Regions from separate parts of the Bacillus sp. ISL-39 genome, predicted to be linked through region 1. Evidence: riboswitches for the same ligand, from Rfam matches in the RefSeq annotation. Region 1 holds a riboswitch; each other region holds the start of a gene.
What was found. A riboswitch is a leader RNA that binds a small molecule or an ion and turns the genes downstream of it on or off. The one in region 1 is predicted to bind cobalamin.

Region 2: it holds a riboswitch for cobalamin, as region 1 does, so the genes downstream of both, J7E37_RS15385 (ABC transporter substrate-binding protein) here and J7E37_RS11615 (acyl-CoA thioesterase) in region 1, are expected to answer to the same signal.
Region 3: it holds a riboswitch for cobalamin, as region 1 does, so the genes downstream of both, J7E37_RS01965 (ABC transporter substrate-binding protein) here and J7E37_RS11615 (acyl-CoA thioesterase) in region 1, are expected to answer to the same signal.

The regions. Positions count from the first base shown of each region.
Region 1 is NZ_JAGGQM010000012.1:29,411-35,658, forward strand. It holds gene J7E37_RS11610 (ribonucleoside-diphosphate reductase subunit alpha) at 1-1,144, opposite strand, end outside; gene J7E37_RS11615 (acyl-CoA thioesterase) at 1,128-1,631, opposite strand; cobalamin riboswitch at 1,790-1,974, opposite strand; gene yfkAB (radical SAM/CxCxxxxC motif protein YfkAB) at 2,903-4,021, shown strand; gene J7E37_RS11630 (flavin monoamine oxidase family protein) at 4,070-5,164, opposite strand; gene J7E37_RS11635 (sugar O-acetyltransferase) at 5,296-5,856, opposite strand; gene J7E37_RS11640 (carbonic anhydrase) at 6,094-6,248, opposite strand, start outside.
Region 2 is NZ_JAGGQM010000020.1:31,886-38,133, forward strand. It holds gene J7E37_RS15380 (FecCD family ABC transporter permease) at 1-794, opposite strand, end outside; gene J7E37_RS15385 (ABC transporter substrate-binding protein) at 760-1,716, opposite strand; cobalamin riboswitch at 1,882-2,061, opposite strand; gene J7E37_RS15390 (hypothetical protein) at 2,320-3,096, opposite strand; gene J7E37_RS15395 (FtsW/RodA/SpoVE family cell cycle protein) at 3,576-4,763, shown strand; gene J7E37_RS15400 (GNAT family N-acetyltransferase) at 4,760-5,617, shown strand; gene J7E37_RS15405 (sulfite exporter TauE/SafE family protein) at 5,639-6,248, opposite strand, start outside.
Region 3 is NZ_JAGGQM010000002.1:49,056-55,303, forward strand. It holds gene cbiB (adenosylcobinamide-phosphate synthase CbiB) at 1-576, opposite strand, end outside; gene J7E37_RS01960 (adenosylcobinamide amidohydrolase) at 573-1,394, opposite strand; gene J7E37_RS01965 (ABC transporter substrate-binding protein) at 1,360-2,334, opposite strand; cobalamin riboswitch at 2,505-2,701, opposite strand; gene J7E37_RS01970 (hypothetical protein) at 2,931-3,413, opposite strand; gene J7E37_RS01975 (nucleoside triphosphate pyrophosphohydrolase) at 3,440-3,757, opposite strand; gene J7E37_RS01980 (hypothetical protein) at 4,375-4,611, shown strand; gene istA (IS21 family transposase) at 4,840-6,248, shown strand, end outside.

The DNA.
Region 1 (6,248 bases):
TTACACAAGCCCAATACTTTTCCCGGAAGGATCCCGCACCCTTTGCCTCATCGAAATTATCTTCAAGAGAATACCCCATGACACTCCTGACTTCATGTGGATCAAACAGATACCAGTCGCCTCGTTTTTCTACTTGTTCCATAAATAAATCAGGAATACATATACCCGAAAACAAATCATGTGTCCTCTGGCGCTCATCTCCATTGTTCAGTTTTGCATCAAGGAACGGGAAGATATCTTTATGCCAGACATCAAGATACACGGCAATCGCGCCCTGGCGCTGCCCTAATTGATCTACAGAAACAGCTGTGTTATTCAGCTGCTTCATCCAGGGGATGACTCCGGAACTGACCCCTTTAAAGCCTTTGATATCACTGCCTCGGCTACGGATCTTTCCAAGATAAACGCCAATGCCGCCGCCATTTTTGCTTAAGGTAGATATATCTGTATTCGAATCGTAAATACTCCTTAAATCATCCGCAACAGTATCGATAAAGCAGCTTGATAATTGACCGTAGCTTTTGCCCGCATTCGAAAGTGTCGGAGTAGCCACTGTCATATAGAGGTTTGAAATCGCCCAGTATGCCTCTTCCACTAGCTCAAGCCTTTTTTCCTTTGGTTCTTCAGCCAGCAGCGTCATGGCAATGATCATGAACCGCTCTTGAGGCAGTTCGGCGAAATTCCCATTTTGTGTGCGTGCCAGGTATCTTTCTGCCATCGTTAAAAGCCCTATATATGTAAATAGCTTGTCCCTCTCTGGATCAATGACTTTTTCAAGATACTCTATTTCTTCACGGGAGTAGGATTCTACGATTAGACGATCATAGATCCCTATTTCTATCAACCTATTGATTAACTCATAAAATGAACCGTAGCCAGCTTCTCCCCTAAAGCCGGAACTCAGCATGTACAATTTTTTCAGGTAAAACCGCGCTGCAGCATAGGTCCAATCTGGTTCATTCCGGCCGATTCGCTCTACTGCGGTCAAAATCAACATGTTCCCAACCTGGTCATCTGTCATATTTTTCACCTCAAGAGCCCGGTCCACCTTCTCTTTGAACTGTGAAAAATCCAATCGGGGGAATGATTGTTCCATTTCTTCGATCCATTTTGCGGCTTTTTCATCCCTAACTTGAATGCTCATTTCCTATTCCTCCTGCTTGCTTACTTTTTCTCATTTCCAGCCTGTGCTTCCTTCTTATATCGGCAGTCTTAAAGAGCTCCCATTCAAACTCATTCTCTGGAATGACCTTCTCCACCGGAACGGGTGCACCATTGTCATCCTTTGCAACCATGGTCAGAATCGAGGTGGTGGTTAACGTTTTCCTGCAAGCTTTCAAGTTCTCACTTTCCACTTTCACGAACACTTCCATTGATGTTCTTCCTGTTGAAATAACGACTGCTTCAAGTGTTAAAATATCGCCCACCACAGCGGAAGACAGAAAATTAACCGAGTCAATCGAAGCAGTGACGACCGCCCTCCTGCTGTGCTTCATCGCTGCAATAGCGGCAATTTCATCAATATAGGACAGTACCGTTCCGCCAAAAATCGTTCCAAGATGGTTTGTATCCGGCGGCAGAACGAGCCTGTTCTGGAATGTCCTTGATACATTTGCTGATAATCCTTCCATTCCTGACTCCTCTCTGAAAACCTCCTTGAAAAACGAGAAAAACCCATCTCGAAGGATGGGTTTAAGTAACGTTGATGTATTAACAACTCATAGGAAGCCGCAAAAACAGCATGAGCCTGTCAATTGATCCCCGTATACCTTCCCTATTCCCGAAGAAGATAACACGAATAAATATGGCAGGTCTCCTGACTTGTGCTTCACCCTAATTTAAGGCCTTCCCATCTATTTTTTAGACAGTGGTTCTTCCTTATTTCGTCAGCACTTACAGTTGCGGGAACAGTTCTGGATTCTCACCAGATTCCCTATTAAGTCTTGTTCAGACACCATACTTATCGGTAATTTCAATATTTAGTTATAGAAACCATTCATTAACACAATATATCGTGTTATGAATTGATAGTAAATCATCTTCCTCACTTTTTCAACTATTTTTCATTTGTATTTAAATGCTCATGGACATCCGTTGTAATCACTCAGTACCCTCACTTTTTTTAAAATCAGAGCCTGGTCCAGAATTGGTTCGTTTCCTCCATCTAACACAAAATCAGGTCAGCCTAATTCCAAATGTGGTCGATAAAATACGAAAAGTGGCTGATATATCTTAAAATGTGGTCGAAATATTTCATTTTTTGACAAAAATGAACTTATTTCCTTTAAATTATTGGAATAAATACCCGATTCCACGTTTTGAAACGCTCCAATTTGGGTATTTAGTACTATATAAAGAGAAAGATAGTTCTTTTCATCAAAGGGGAGATGAAGATGCTGACGCTTTTTCTGTTACAAAGAGAACTTATTCAACTGAAAAACGAGTATCGATCAAGTGCTGACACTACAATAAGAAATCAAATTCTAAAAGACATTGAGCTCCTGACAGCGGCCATACAAGAAATAAAAGAGGCTTGGGAAGAAAAGTGCTCCCTGAATTCGGCCAAGAATATATAACAAAAAAGAAACCGTATCGAACGGTTTTTTTTTACTTCAAACTAATTGCTCAATCGGAGCCGGCTTTCCAAATAAGTACCCCTGAAACAGCTGATATCCATTCGCCTTTAGCCACTCAAAATCTTCCTCAGCCTCAATTCCCTCTGCAAGCGGAACAGACCCCAGCTTTTTCGCTTCCGCTCAATATATGTAATTATCACTATATCATCGCTGTCTATATAGGTAAAACAAACTATCGTAAAAATAGGGGTGAAGGAATAGTTGAAGTTCTGCATCTAGGTTATAATGGAGTGGTTTTCCGAAATCCAATCTGTAAGGAGTCAATCATGAAGTACATAAAACCAATCACCCCTCAACATGATCCCTGGGAAGCTTATCTTGATGTCGAACAATACGGCAAACCTCAACTCACCAACATTGAATTCACGACTACCACACTATGCAATATGCGATGCGAGCATTGCGCCGTCGGCTATACATTGCAAACAAAGGATCCTTCCGCACTTCCACTGGAGCTGCTTTTGCAAAGGCTTGATGAAATCCCGAAGCTTCGCTCTTTAAGCCTTACCGGCGGGGAACCAATGCTTTCTCTTTCTTCTGTCAGAAATTATGTCGTGCCTATTTTAAAATACGCTTCCGAACGCGGCGTCCGGACGCAAATCAATTCCAATTTGACGATGGATCTATCCCGCTATGAGATGGTAATCCCTTATTTGGATGTGCTGCATATCTCACATAATTGGGGCACCATCGATGAATTCATCGATGGAGGATTTGCAATGATGGAAAAGAAGCCTGACTATCAGCAGCGCGAAAAATATTTTACAAGAATGATTGAAAACAGCAGAGAGATTGTCAAAGCAGGTGTCATGGTTTCTGCGGAAACGATGCTGAACAAACGCACTTTGCCATATCTCGAGAAGATTCACAAGCAGATCGTCGAGGAAATGCATTGCCAGAGGCACGAGGTGCACCCGATGTACCCTAGCGATTTTGCCAGCAGTCTTGAGTCCCTGACGCTTGATGATATACGGGCAGCCATCCATCATCTGCTCGATGTCCGTGATGAAAATGTATGGATGTTGTTCGGGACTCTCCCGTTCTACGCATGCAGCAGTAAGCTGGAGGACCTGGACCTCCTAAAGCGTTTATATGCTAGCAAAAATGTGACTATAAGGAACGACCCGGATGGCCGTTCACGTCTTAATGTGAATATTTTCAATGGAGACATCATCGTCACCGATTTTGGCGACACCCCGTCGCTTGGCAATATTCAAGACACAAGGCTTGAAGATGCCTATCAAACATGGCAGGAATCCGCAATTGCCAGGGACCTAAGCTGCCACTGCCCGGCCGTCTCCTGCCTCGGCCCAAATATTCTGGTCAAAAACAGCTACTATCAGGAGACCGACTTCAGCAAGATGATGCATAATGTTTCCAGATAACCAAGGTTAACAGTAAAGGCCAATCGACATTGGGGATTAGGCCTTTCTTTATAATTTCATTACTTCAGATACCGCTCGCTCCGCTGATTTAAGTGCTCCTTCCAGGTGACCGCCGTATCCGGAAGAAGTTTCTGTTCCTGCAAAAACAACCTTCTTTTCCCATGAACTCATTCCTTCCGGCACCCCATAGTCCGGGAAGCTGGTCAACGGCTCGGCATCCTGTTCCACTGCTGTTTCTGGATCGCTCGCCCAATCTTTATAAAGCAGTGCAAGAGGGTTATCAGCTGAAGGGCCAAAAAGCCGTGTCAATTGGTCAGTGACCATTCTCAGAATATGTTCCTCGCCAAGTTCTTGCCGCATTTTTGCCGGAATGCCGAAAAAGCCAAAGAGTGCGCCATAACCGCTTTCAGGCGATGCATCATGAATTTCCTGCAAGGGACCGGCCCAGCTGGTGACCTGGCCGGAAAGACCGTCTTCCCTCCAGAAAGGACGGTCGTAAATCGCTACTGCCTTGGCCTGTCCCGCCATCCACGTCGGCTTGTCTTTCAGGCTGGCCATAAGTCCATCCGGGAGTGGCGGTGAAAAAGCAATCCTTTCCGCCAGAATTCGAGGAGGCAATGCCAGGATGACAGCTGCTGCACGGATGGTTTTCTTTTTTCCATCAGATTGCTCTGCTTCTATCATGACTTCATCAGCTTCATCCAATCGGATTGCGTTAACTTGTGTATCCAATTCGACTGTTTCTGGCGGAAGTGAGGATGCGATAGCGTCGGTAAGGGACTGAATCCCTCCTTCCAGCCGCACCGACCTCTCAACCGCGCCCTCTGGCAGTACATGCCGCTGTACCGGACCAGTTTTCGATTGCTCGAAAAGCATGGCTCCAGCGGTATGCTGTTCAATGGTGGGCAACCCAAGATCCTTCACCAGTTGGGTAATGGCCGGCTCATGATTCGGCCAGAACCAGGTAGGGCCCAAATCAAATCGGCCAATCTCCGGCCTGGTTTTGGCTGCCACACTTAATATCCTGCCCCCAACTCGGCTCCGCGCCTCCAGCACTCTGCAGCCTATCCCTTTTGCCTGCAGGAAGGCGGCAGCCCGAAGTCCAGATAATCCAGCCCCAATAATGACGACCGGTTTCTTCATAAACGTTTCCTCCAATCACTAACACTTCAGTCCGAGTGAATTATGTACATACATATAATCGTTCTTTGCCGAATTTTCATCCGAAGGCAAGACCAGCCTCTCCCAACATACCAACATCGGAATCGCGCTAATTATAGTTCAATCTGTTTAATCACCCTGGCCGGATTGCCGCCAACCACTACATTGTCTGGTACATCCTTTGTCACGACTGCTCCTGATGCAATCACGACATTGTCGCCCACTGTGACTCCAGGGTTAATGATGGCACTTCCGCCAATCCAGACATTGTTTCGAAACGTGATCGGCTTTGCGTATTCCCGGCCGGAATTCCGGTCATCTGGATGCAGCGGATGTGTGGCTGTATAGATTTGAACGCCGGGTGCGAGCATACAATTGTCACCAAAGCGTACTTCACAAACATCCAGGATTGTACAATCAAAATTGGCAAAAAAGTTCTCTCCGACATGGGTATTATAGCCATAATCAAAGCGTATATCAGGCTCCATCACGACTGTTTCTCCTGTTGAACCAAGTAATTCTTTTAGTAATTTCGTCCGCTTTTCGCCTTCCGTTTCTAAAGTTGAATTATAGATTCTCACTTTTCTTCTTGCTTCCTCACGCTCTTTTGCCAGTACTGGGTCTGCAGGGTTGTACATCTCCCCTGCCAGCATCTTTTCTTTTTCTGTTTTCACTTTGATTACCTGCTTTCTTATGTGCCCTGTTCCGGATTAGTTCCTCGTTTTTTATAACTTCATGATTACTTTTTTTACTATAGCCGCTGTCATTCCATATCGAAACTATATCGTTTACTGACAGGCTCATTCAAGAACTGCTTACAATCAATAATATACCTATTTAAGTTACCGATTTGAAGGCTAAGGCCTCAAAAAGCGCACTTCTGCAAAGTGCGCTTCTCAAAATAGTTTGCGTTAATTAGAAACTGGATAATATTCACCGGTCGCTGGATTGGCAATATAAGCATGGACAGGTATTGACTTAGGAATTAAGGGGTGACCTTCAATTATATCTTTATTCTTCTTAAGGACATCCTCGATATTTTGTGATCCTATTAACCAGTTGATTA
Region 2 (6,248 bases), on a different contig from region 1:
CCTGTTAAAAGAGAACCCGACAGCAAAATCAGCAGCTTGCGGCGCTCGACATTGACACCGAGATGCTGTGCCCTTTCCTCACCAAAGGACATTGCATTCAATTCCCTTGTATTGGCAAGCAATATCACTAAACCAATCATAAAGAAAGGAAAAATAATCTTAATGTATTCCCAGCCGCGCATCGACACGCTGCCAAGCAGCCAGCCGATGATTTGCCGCAGCTCTTCGCCGGAAAGGGCAATCATCAAAGAAATGAATGAACCCAGAAATGAACTTAAGATGATTCCGGTTAAGATGATTGTTTCCACCCTGAGCAGTCTGTCGACTTTGCGGGCAAAAAACAGTACAAACAAGACGGTGGCGAAGGCGAACAAAATGCTTAGCACTGGCAATGTGAAGACACCGATCAGCGGCAGCGAAATGCCGAAAAACAGAGTAACGACTGCGCCGATGGAGGCACCTGATGAAATCCCAAGCGTATAGGGATCTGCCAGTGGATTGCGCAACAGGCCCTGGAACGCGGCACCGGCAATCGCCAGCGACGCACCGACAAGCCCTGCCAGCAGCACACGCGGCAGCCTGATATCCATGACAATACTTGCATGCATCGGATCAATTCCCTGTCCCTGAAAGCGGAAAACTTCAGCAACAATGATTTCTATAATGGCTGGTACAGGAATGGAAACCGTACCAATGGATATGCCCAGCAGCATCGATATGATCAAAAACACCGCCGTGATTAGATAGGCGATTGATTTGTTATTTAAAAATGTCCGGGTAAATGGCTTTTGCAAGCTCCTCTGCTCCTTCAGCGAGCCTTGGACCTGAACGGGTTACAAGGTCGGAGTGGACATCGTAAACCTGCTGCTCCTTGACCGCTTTCACATTATTCCAGCCCTGCCGTGCAAGCACCTGCTCAACTGGCTTTTCTGTATAGTATCCATAGGTTGTCACAACCACATCAGGATTACGCTCAACAATTGCTTCCGGGTCGACCTTCGGCCAGCCCTCCATATCTCCGGCAGCGTTCTTTGCACCAATCAGCTCAAGCATTTCATTGATAAAAGTGTTCTTGCCGGCTGTGTAGATTTCCGGTGCTGGTGAGACCTCCACAAAGACCGTCTTTTGCTCTTCCGGCTTGATTGTTTCAGCTTTCTTTTTTAATTCCGCAAAACTATTTTTCATCTTGTCTACAAGCTCATCCGCCTTTTCTGACTCGCCAATGGCCTTGCCAATCATCTCGATTGATTGATACACTTCTTCAAATGACTGTGCATCATTCACAACGACAACAGCAATTCCCGCATCCTTTAATTGTTGAAGGCCTGCTTCTGCAGTGTCCGCGGTCGAACCGGGGGCAAGTACGAGGTCAGGTTTCAGAGAAATCATTTTCTCGATATTGAATTCCATTCCGCCGATTTTTTCCTTCGACATTGCATCCTCTGGATAATTGTCGAAATCGGTGACGCCGACAATCGCCTCTCCGCTCTCAAGTGCGTAGACAATTTCCGTGTTGCTCGGAATCAGAGAAATGATCCTTTCAGGCTTTTCTAAAATGACCACTTCTTCATCAATTGCGTCTTTTACCGTGACAGGGAATCCCGTCTTCTGCTCCTGTGCGGCTTTTTCGCTTTCCTTCTTTTCGGGCTGTGCTTCGGTACCGCAGCCTGCCAGGATCATGGCTGCAGCCACCATCATCATTAATAACTTCTTCATTCGCTTCTCCTCCAAATTTTTCGATTAACTTTGTTAAGTATGGCTTTAACACAGCCAAAACACAAAAAAACATCTCCACCTGAAGGGGAGATGTCCGAGTAAGCAAATGTTTTTATCATCATAAAAGACATAGAGCTTGTCGGCACCTCCCTATCCTCGTAAGTTTGTTGGTGCAATGGACAGGCAGGTCTCCTGGCTCATGGTCAATGCTCGCTGCGCCTTCCCATACATTTGTACAGTGGCAGTTGCAGCTTGCTCTCATTTACAGTGGCGGGACCGCGTTGGATTTTCACCAACTTCCCTATTAAGTCTCTTTTAAAAGACACCTGTTCATTTCGATATGTAATTTTCCGCTACATCCAATTATACACGATTTGCCAAAAACCGCTTCAAAATTTTTGCTTTTTCGACTTTATTGGGGGCTCTTTACTCAAACTTTGCTGCTATTGACTACAAAATAGGATGGAATGACCTATGTTTCTTCGCAAAGTTGACTCTTTTTATGAGAAATGAGCATGCAACTTAATACCGACCTGCAAAATGGCTTTATATTACGTTAAAATCAGCTTTAGGATTTTAACAACAATCTTTCCGAAAACAGCTTTATTGGGCAAACAAGCTCCATTCTTTCGCTTTTTTATCGAAGACAATCCTGCCATCCGGATTGCTGCGGCTTGCTTTCTTATATTCATCATGCATGTCATCCATGTTGGCAAAATCCCCGATGACCCAGATTGGTATTTCAATTCTGTTGCGGTTTTGCTGGATGTTCTTCAGCGAAAAAACCGCCCCTTCCTTCAAGGCTGGTATCAATGATTTCAGGATTTCCTTGCTGACAAAAGGATAGGATTTCTTTTTCCGGATTCCGAGCAGCGTTTTTTCCGGCTTCATTTCCCCCAGTTTTCCTGACAGGACATAGCCAAGCATGCGGAAAAAGTCATTGAGATTTCGGTAATAGGTTTTGTTATACCAGCCATCTTCAGTGGACAGAAACACAAAACGATTATTAAGCTGATTATAGAAGGGCAGTTTCAAATGGTGCTTAATATGCCCTAGATATAGAAGCTCAGCGATCTCCTGGGCAGACAGCACATTCAGTGCTTCCACTTCCTCAAAATCGATCCAGCAAAAATCCCCGAATGCATGGACATTGGCTCCAACCAGTTTTTCGACGCTGTCCTCAGGTACATACTCAAATAAAGTATGTCTGTTGAACTCACCATCTTCATAGCGATGCTTCAACAGCAGCAGATGGTTGAGCGAATCAGACAATGATCTGGCGAATTCATGGAATTCAATCCCATGTGAGAGCACATACTGGTCTCGTTCGTTCATATGGACATATAGTAAATCCCTGCTGTAAGGATGGTTCTTTTTCAAAGGCAAAACCTCCTGGAAAAATTCTCAGCTGCAAAATTGCCAGCGGCTCCGTACAAAATAACACTTCTTCCATTCTAACAAAAACGGCAGAAAATATCTTATTCTGACTCTTCAAAAACATAATTATTATCTGCCTCTCCCGTAAAAGAATCCCCGCCAAAAAAGAAACTATTCTTCCTTACTATTCGTCTATTATTTAGGCTCTTTTCTCAAACTTTGTTGCTATTGACTACAAAATAGGATTGAGTTACCTAAGTCTCTTCACAAAATTAACGCTTAATATGAGAAAAGAGCTTACAAACTTAGTACCGACTTACAAAATGCCTTTTATCACGTTAAAGTCGGCTTTAGGATTTTAACTATAATCTTTACGAAAACAGCCATTATTTACAGGAAAATGTTACCTCATCAGGGATTGTAAGGATATTTCATCTCTGCTAGCATAGTATTGTAGAAACGTATCGGACAGGGTGTGGCAAATGGAGAAGCCTCTAAAAAAAATTGATCGTTTTGACTGGACATTGACGCTCCTTTTACTGTTGTTCTTTTTGACTAGCTGCTTCGCGATTTACAGCGCCCAGAGAACAGGCCAATATGTTGGACAGAACTTTTTATATAAACAAATCTTCTGGTATGTCGTTGGGTCGGGGATCATCGGTGTTGTGATGATGTTCGACAGCGAACAGTACCGCAAGCTTAGCTGGTATTTGTACGGTTTTGGAGTCTTCCTGCTCATCTTCCTGTTTTTCGCTCCTGCCAGCATAGCAGAGGAAAGGAATGGCGCAAAAAGCTGGTTTTTCATCGAACCATTCGGTTCGATCCAGCCTTCGGAATTCATGAAAGTCTTTCTGATTCTTGCCTTGAGCAGCACGATCTATGCCCACCATAAGAAACATTCGATCAAGACTCTTCAAACTGACTTCCTGCTTTTCATCAAGCTTGGCTTCATAACCGCCATGCCACTTGGAATGATCATGCTTCAGCCCGACCTGGGCACCTCTCTAGTCGTGCTTGCGATTTTCACCGGGATCATCCTGGTGTCAGGCATCACTTGGAAGATCATCCTTCCGCTCTATGGCAGTGGAGCTGCACTAGGTGCCGGTATCCTGTATCTTGTCATCTGGAAACCAGAAATCCTGAAAAAATACCTGGGGGTAAAAACCTATCAGTTCGGGCGCATTTATGCGTGGCTTGACCCTGAGAGCTACCCCGAATATGGGTACCATCTATTAAAATCACTCAGTGCCATTGGTTCCGGCATGCTTACCGGGAAAGGCCTGAATGGGAGCGAAGTCTATATACCTGAAAGCCATACGGACTTCATTTTCAGTGTCATCGGTGAGGAATTCGGCTTTGTGGGCGGCAGCTTTGTCATCGGCCTGTACTTCCTGCTAATCTACCATTTGACAAAAACGGCACTAGATACGAACGACCCTTTCAATACCTACATCAGCGCGGGAGTCATCAGCATGATCACCTTTCACGTCTTCCAGAATATCGGGATGACGATCCAGCTGCTGCCGATTACCGGCATCCCGCTGCCCTTCATCAGTTATGGCGGAAGCTCGCTCATGGGCAATATGCTCGCTATGGGGTTGATCTATGGAATCCGATTCCATCATAAAACGTATATGTTCGCTTCGAGAGACAGGAGTTTTGAAATATGAAGCTAGTAAGCCATTACCGCGAGAATGAAGTTTTGAGGAATAGTTTTATCCAGCTGGCCGCTGACATTTTCGGCATTGATTTTACCAGCTGGCATGAAAAGGGCTATTGGGGTAATCGATACATCCCGTTTTCCTATGCCGACGGGGACCGGATCGCGGCCAATGTATCGGTTAACGACCTCGATTTTATCATTGAAGGAAAAAGCTATAAAGCCCTGCAGATTGGCACTGTCATGACCCATCCTGAATATCGGAACAAGGGGTTGTCAGCAAGCCTGATGAATCATGTTTTGGATGCGTACGAGGGAATATATGATTTTATCTACCTGTTCGCCAATGACAGTGTGCTCGATTTTTATCCGAGATTCGGATTTGAAGAAGTTGAAGAGTATCTATATTCGACAAAGGTTTCTGCTGGGCAGAGCCCATTTGTTTTGAGAAAACTCGAGTTGGCACGCGACCTTGAATTTATCGAAAAAGCGGTTTATGGAAGATTGCCGGTTTCCCAGGCTTTTTCGACGGCAAATTCGGCCGGCATTACGATGTTTCATGTTCTGAATGTTTTTCCTGACCACCTTTACTATCATGCAGAAAAAGACTCTATTGTTATTTTCACGAAGGAAAACGGGACGATCCAATTGTATGATCTCATCAGCACAGCGCCTGTAGACATTAAAGACATTATCCCGATCTTTGGAGACACAGATGCTGTTCAATTCCACTTCACACCCGATGACAGTGATCTCCAATATCAGCGCGTTCCTTTTAAAAGAGACGGAGCATTATTTGTTAAAAAGAGACCAGGGATGGAGCTTCCTAAGTTCATTAAGCATCCATTCACCTCTGAGGCATAATTAGAAAAAAGGCTGAGCAGCTCAGCCTTTTTCCATTTTCCTGGTTGTCTTTATTTTAAGAATTGAGCGTGCAAAAAAATACACGATGAATATGCCCATGATCCACAGCCCTGTTTTATTCAGGTCAAATAGCTTCAGGACCGCTCCCGCCAGCGTGACAAGATAAAGGATTCCGAGCATCGCGTTCATTTCCCTGTTTTCAAAATAACCAGTCATTCTTGCGCCGAATGGGGAGCCGGCTAGCGTGCCAGCAATCAGCATCAGGCCAATGAAGTAATCGATCTCCGTATTGACCGCATAGGAAACGAACCCAACTGATACGATAAGCAATACCGCAAATAAACTCGTTCCGACCGCCTTTTTTGGATTGAAGCCCAGCGATGTAATGATCAGCGGAACGATGATAAAACCGCCGCCCACACCAAGCGTTGCCGAGACGAAGCCGCCGAGGAATCCAACGGCCAACAGCTTTGGCAGTGAAAAATTTGCAGGTGCAGGGATTCCCTCGTCTTTCTTTCTTCCCTGGCGGATCATTTTTACCGCAAAATAAGCAAGCAGCACAATATAGAGGAACGGAATGACGATTTCATCCCATCCCCTCGCTTCAAGGGCATACACCAGCGGCCTTGCC
Region 3 (6,248 bases), on a different contig from region 1:
GTCAAAATACTTATCGTTTTTATAGCCGACCATCGAATCACAGGTATTGATAGCCCGATATAAAAGCGCAAGCGGAGCTCCTCCTATCACTGCCCAGAAAAGCGGGGCAGTAATGCCATCGCTCGTGTTCTCTGCTACCGTTTCGACAGCAGCCCGGACAATCTCTGGTTCCTGAAGCTGCTCTGTATCGCGGCCAACAATCCAGGACAGCTTGTGTCTCGCCTCTCCCAAATCATTGTCTTCAAGCGGCTCATAGACGGATAGCCCGGCTTCCTTAAGGCTTTTTTGGGCAATCGCAGTCGAAATCAGCACTGCTTCCATCAGGATTCCCGCTACTGGATGCAGGAAGTAAAATAATGATGTGATAAGGATAGCGATGCTTCCGACAGTCAGCAGGACGGAAGCGACCATTGCAATTCCCTTTGCTTTTCTGCCGCTTCCTTTATTCATTCGCCTGTCCAACTTCGAAATAAGCGTGCCCATCCACTTCACAGGGTGCGGCCAGTCCGGCGGATCACCAACAAACCAATCAAGGATGACTGCAAGTGTCACCGCGATAAGGTGGTTCAGAATCATATCTTCACCCTTTTCTTGCTGTTCGTGATTGCTTCAACTGTACATTCATGGACACCCTTGCCAATAGTCCGCCCAAGAGGAGTAATCGTGCCAGCGTATTCCAGCATTTGTCCCCGCTGGGTTGAAGCAACCAAGATACTGTCGGTGGATGTACCCGTTGCCACTGAACCTGACAGACTATCCCTTATTTCCAGATCGTGCAGAGCCTTTGTCTTCGCTTCAGTAGCTGTCATAATGCTCTGGATGAAAGCTTCCTCCGTCATTTCTCCGTTGACAAATATCCAAATGTTAATGGTGCCAGGTGAGATGTCATAGGAATAATACTTGCTGCTTTTCGAGGCGTCCACCGCATTGCCGGTACCTGCCGTAACGACGATAAACACTGAAAACTCTTCATCCTGATAGTGCTTATAATATACATCCTCCACCATCACGGCAGTCATCATCCCGACCGTTTCCCCAGGCTCGAATCCCTGTTCCTTCAAATAATGGATCATTTCTTCCCGGTGATCACTGCAATCATAACTCTTATCCACATGCCGGTTCACGAAGGTGCTGTGCCAGCCGGTGCCCGCTCCGACAACTCCCGAAGACATCGTTCTTAAAGGAATAGGAGAATGCAGGACAACGAAGTCTTCTGTCATTTTCAGATAGCTTTCTCCTATTTCCACTGGTGTTGCATTGTATGGGTGGGCAGCAGGAAACAAACTTGTTTCCTGCGACGCTCCCTTATATTGAGGCTGTTTTTTATTGCTCCTCCGCAAGACACGGGAAATCACCTTATTATTTAAAAACATCCGGGTAAACCGCTTTTGCAAGCTCTTCTACTCCTTCTGTCAGCCTCGGGCCTGTTCGCGTCACCTTGTCTGAATGAACATCGACTACACGGTTCTCTTTGACCGCCGTAATCTTGTCCCATCCTTCACGGCTTGTTACATTTTTCACCGGCTCAGGTGTATAGTAACCGTGGGTCGTGACAATTACCTCAGGATTGCTTTCAATAATGGCCTCTGAATCCAGCTTAGGCCATCCCTCTTCTTTAACGGTGTTTTCCGCATTAATGATCTGCAGCATTTCGTCAATGAAAGTATTTTTCCCAGCAGCATAAACTTCAGGCGCCGGCGAAACTTCAACGAATACTGACTTTCTATCTTCCTCTTTTATTTCCTGGGCTTTTGTTTTGACCACTTCAATTTTTTCCTTCATGTCCGCAATCAAAGCATCTGCTTTTTCCTTTTCGCCTGACGCAGTACCAACCATGCTGATTGACTCATAAACTTGATCGAATGTCGTCGCATCATTAACGACAAGCACAGTAATACCCGCATCTCTAAGCTGCTGAAGTCCAGCTTCAGAGGAATGAGCACTTGAAGCATGCGCAAGAACCAAATCAGGCTTTAAAGAAATGATTTTCTCGACATTGAACTCCATGCCGCCAATTTTCTCTTTCTCCGCCACTTCTTCTGGGAAATTATCAAAATCAGAAACTCCGACAATTTGCTCATCAAGACCCAATCCGTAGGCAATTTCCGTATTGCTCGGAATCAGGGAAACGATTTTTTCCGGTTTCGATTCAATGGTCACTTCCTGTCCTGTTCCATCCGTTATGCTGACAGGGAATTTCGCTTCTGCCTGCTGGGCTGTTTCCGTTTTCTTTGTATCTTCTTGTTTAGTCTTATCAGCATTGTCGCTGCCACACCCAGCCAGCGCACCAATCGTTAATAATAAAGCAAATAAAAATGCATTCAATTTCTTCATCTTTCATTCCTCCGAATTATCTTTTGTAATAGTCCTCACTTTTTGCATAACAAAACAAAACCTGTCTATAAAACTAAAAAAACACCTCCATTTTACTCATGGAGATGTTTGTGTCGGTTCCTCTTATAAAAAGCCAGAATCGTTCCCAAACACCTCCTATCCTCGTAGGTTGTGGCGCGAAGAATCAGGCAGGTCTCCTGGCTTCTGGTCATTGCAATCAAGCGCCTTCCCATACAAAAAGTACAGTGGCATCAGGCTTGAAGCTCCCAGTTACAGTGGCGGGACCGCGTTGGAATTTCACCAACTTCCCTATTAAGTCTCTAAACTACTAATTGGTTTAGAAGACACCAGATTCTTTATGTATTAAATTTTCCGCTGGTTTTAATTATACACAAATAATGTCGAGAGGAGTAATAAATTGTATGAATTTGCTATAATTCAATTTTTTCACTCTCATTTTTGGCTTCAAGCAAAACCGGTTCTATCTCAAATAATAAGTAGGCCGAACGATAAGTAGATGACTCGAATTAATTGTTTCACTTAAGCGCCCTTTTAAAATCTTTATACAAGTATTAGAGATTTCTAAGAAAAAAAACTTAATTCAGACTCTCTAACCATGAAATGAACTTGGTTCTATTCCTCTCATACCAATCATTGCACACAAGATATTTTTCATTATGTATAGTAACCGGCTTTGCCCAATAACGGAAATATCCATTCACTGTTCTTTGTTCTATTAACGGACGGTCATATGTAACCTTTTTAAGCATCGGATAATTTATGTCAAATAAATTCTTGCAGTGTCTTGCATCCTGTAAAACTCTTATCTTTTCGGGACTTAGTAAGTCGTTTCGTATTATTTGGGCTAATTTTGTTCTTACCAATTCACCTATCTTCTCACTGCTTTTAACATGTATAGAGTTTGGCAGTGAAATGGATTTTTCGGGTTGGATTCCTTCCATCTTCTCGTGATCTCTTATCCATTTTTTCATATACTTGATCTTTTGTTTATTTGTAAGTCCATCTACTGACGCTTCCAGCAGTCTATTAAAGGTTATCTTAAATGTCTTTTTATCCATCATTTTTTCTCCCTAATTATCTTTAACTATTCTTCTACATTAATCAAATAAATCCTTTCCCTAAACCCGCCTCTAACCTCTGCTTTCCGTTTACGTATTTCCTCAATCTGATCAATTGTATAACCTTGAACTTCTGCTAATGAATGCATTACTTCTAATAAATCCGCCAATTCCTCAGCTGCTTCTTGATTGCTATTACTCTGAACATACTCGTTCAGTTCTTCAAATGCTTTATTTTTCAACTCTTTGATATAATCCTCATGTACTAATTTTCTCGTATTAAATGATTTTCCAGACTGGTGAATGATTTCAGGTATTCTGTCTCGGACTAGCTTGTTATACATCTTTGATTTGCCCATACTTGGACCATTAACCCACTTCCTGAAAAAGTGCCAATCCCGGACTGAACCATCTTCATGTAAAACTCCCAGATACGTTCCATCCCCTTTTCCTACCTGCCAAATCGCCTGAGCCGAGTTGGGCTTATCCGTGATTCCGTGATGCATTACATATTCTATAAATGCTTGTTTTCCTGGTTTAACGCTCTCCGCAACGTAGGCAACTAAATATATATCAATACAGCTGGCACCTAAATCATTTGGGTCCTGGTTTAAAATATGCTGTTTCACAAGATTCGTTCTGCGCTCCTTTGTCGGTGCATTCATCACTTCTCTTTTGATTTTACTAATCTGATAAGCTGCATAACTCCTCTTTTCCCATTGCTTTAATTGACTTACATCCCCTTCAACTACAATCAATTTATCAATCACATTCTTCAAATTGGACACAGTTGGAATGACATTTAGATGAATACTTCTGCCTCTTAAGTTTCCTGGCAAATCAAATTTTTCCTGAGTAAAAGATGCCATGTCTTTTTCCCTCAATTCAGAATATATTTTAGTTAAATTATACCATTCAGCTATTCTAAGTGATATATTCATAGAAAAAGGAAGTGTTATTTATGGCTATAAAGATGTATGCTGAAATACTGAAATTTCCATATGTAATCGTTTATGACACAGCTAATGGAAACAAGCTTCATAAGACAACCTGTTCCTATATCACAAAAAAGAATTTTGATCTGAAAGTGATCATTAATCAGGAGAAGAACGGTTACTATCTGCCTCTGGAACACCTTAAAGAACTCAATGATCCATCCGTTAAACCATGCAAAGTGTGCAAACCTGATTGCAATTAATAAGATTGACGATCAAGTCTGACCAAAATCATGGTAAAACCTCTGGCATTCGGTGGTAAACTTCCTGGCTGTAACTGGTAAAAATTACTAGAACACGTGGTAATGTGACTGCTAGAATAAAGTGAACAGTTTCCGCTAAAAATAAAAATGAACACTTATTTACTACAGAGACCCTTGGCTATATCATAGATTATTAGCTTCTTAGATATAGGCAGGAGGAATTGAAAGGTGGATAAGTTTGAAATGTATATAGAGATTAGGGGACTGATCAAGCAGAAGTACAGCGTTTCAGCTATTGCAAGAAAGATGAATTTATCAAGAAATACAGTTTATAAGTACCTACAGAAGACACCTGATGAAATGGCAGAATGGACGGCATCTACGATGGCTAGAACAAAAAAATTAGATGTACATAAAGAGTTGATATTGGATTGGTTGAGGGAATATCCAGACATGACGGCAGCCCAAGTATATGATTGGCTGAAAGAAAAGTTTCCTACTTTCAAAGTGGGAGAAAGTACAGTAAGAAATTATGTAAAAGATATTCGGGAAGAGTTCGCAATCCCTAAAGAGGTTAACAAAAGGGAATACGAAGCCATTCCTGATCCGCCAATGGGTGAACAAATACAAGCAGATTTCGGTTTCGTGACAGTAAGGAATAAAGCTGGTAAGCCAGTCAAACTCATGTTCATCGTATTTGTGTTAGCGCACTCGAGGTTCAAATATGTTTGGTTCCAAAATAGGCCATTTACGACTAAGGATGTAGTAGAGGCACATAAAAAAGCGTTTATTGCTTTCAGCGGAGTTTCCAAAGAAATTGTGTACGACCAGGATCGGCTACTGGTAGTAGCAGAAAATGAAGGAGATATTCTTCTTACCGAGGAATTTCAGCAGTTTGTCAACGGGGTGGAGTTTAAAGTAGTTTTATGCCGAAAGGCAGACCCTGAAAGTAAGGGAAGAGTAGAAAACGTAGTAGGTTTCGTCAAGAAGAACTTCGTTCAACACAGAATCTATCATAATATTGACTCCTGGAACGAGCAATGCCAGCACTGGTTGGATAGGACTGGCAATGGAAAAGTTCATAATGGAACAAAAAGAAGACCCGCCGATGTGTTTCTCCTGGAAAAGCAACACATGAGACAGGTCAACCTTTTAAAACAAAACATTAAATCAAGTATAACAAGAAGTGTAAGGAAGGACAACACAGTGTTGTTTCATTCGAACCGTTATACAGTGCCACTAGGCACTTTCCATAAATACCCCGAAGTGCAGTTAAAGCCTAGTAAGGAAAACAAACTAATCATTTTTGTTAAAGAAACTGGAGAGATTTTGGCAGTTAAAGGTAAGTTGATTCGTAATACTTCCCATCAACGGGATCGATCCAAGGGACTTACGGAATTGCAAGAATCTATAAGCAGTCATTTCACCGATCCTGAGAGAGCAAAGATGTATATTCAGGAGCTGCAAAGAAAATATCCTAGATATCTTCGTGACCAGCTAAGCATCATAAAAAAGTGTATAGATGTGAGTTCTGTCGACGTTTTGGATGATTCCCTAGTGTTATGTATGGAAAGGAAACTATTTAGTGCTAATGATTTCCGAGATGTAGTCCAGTTATTAAAACGCCAACGCCAAGT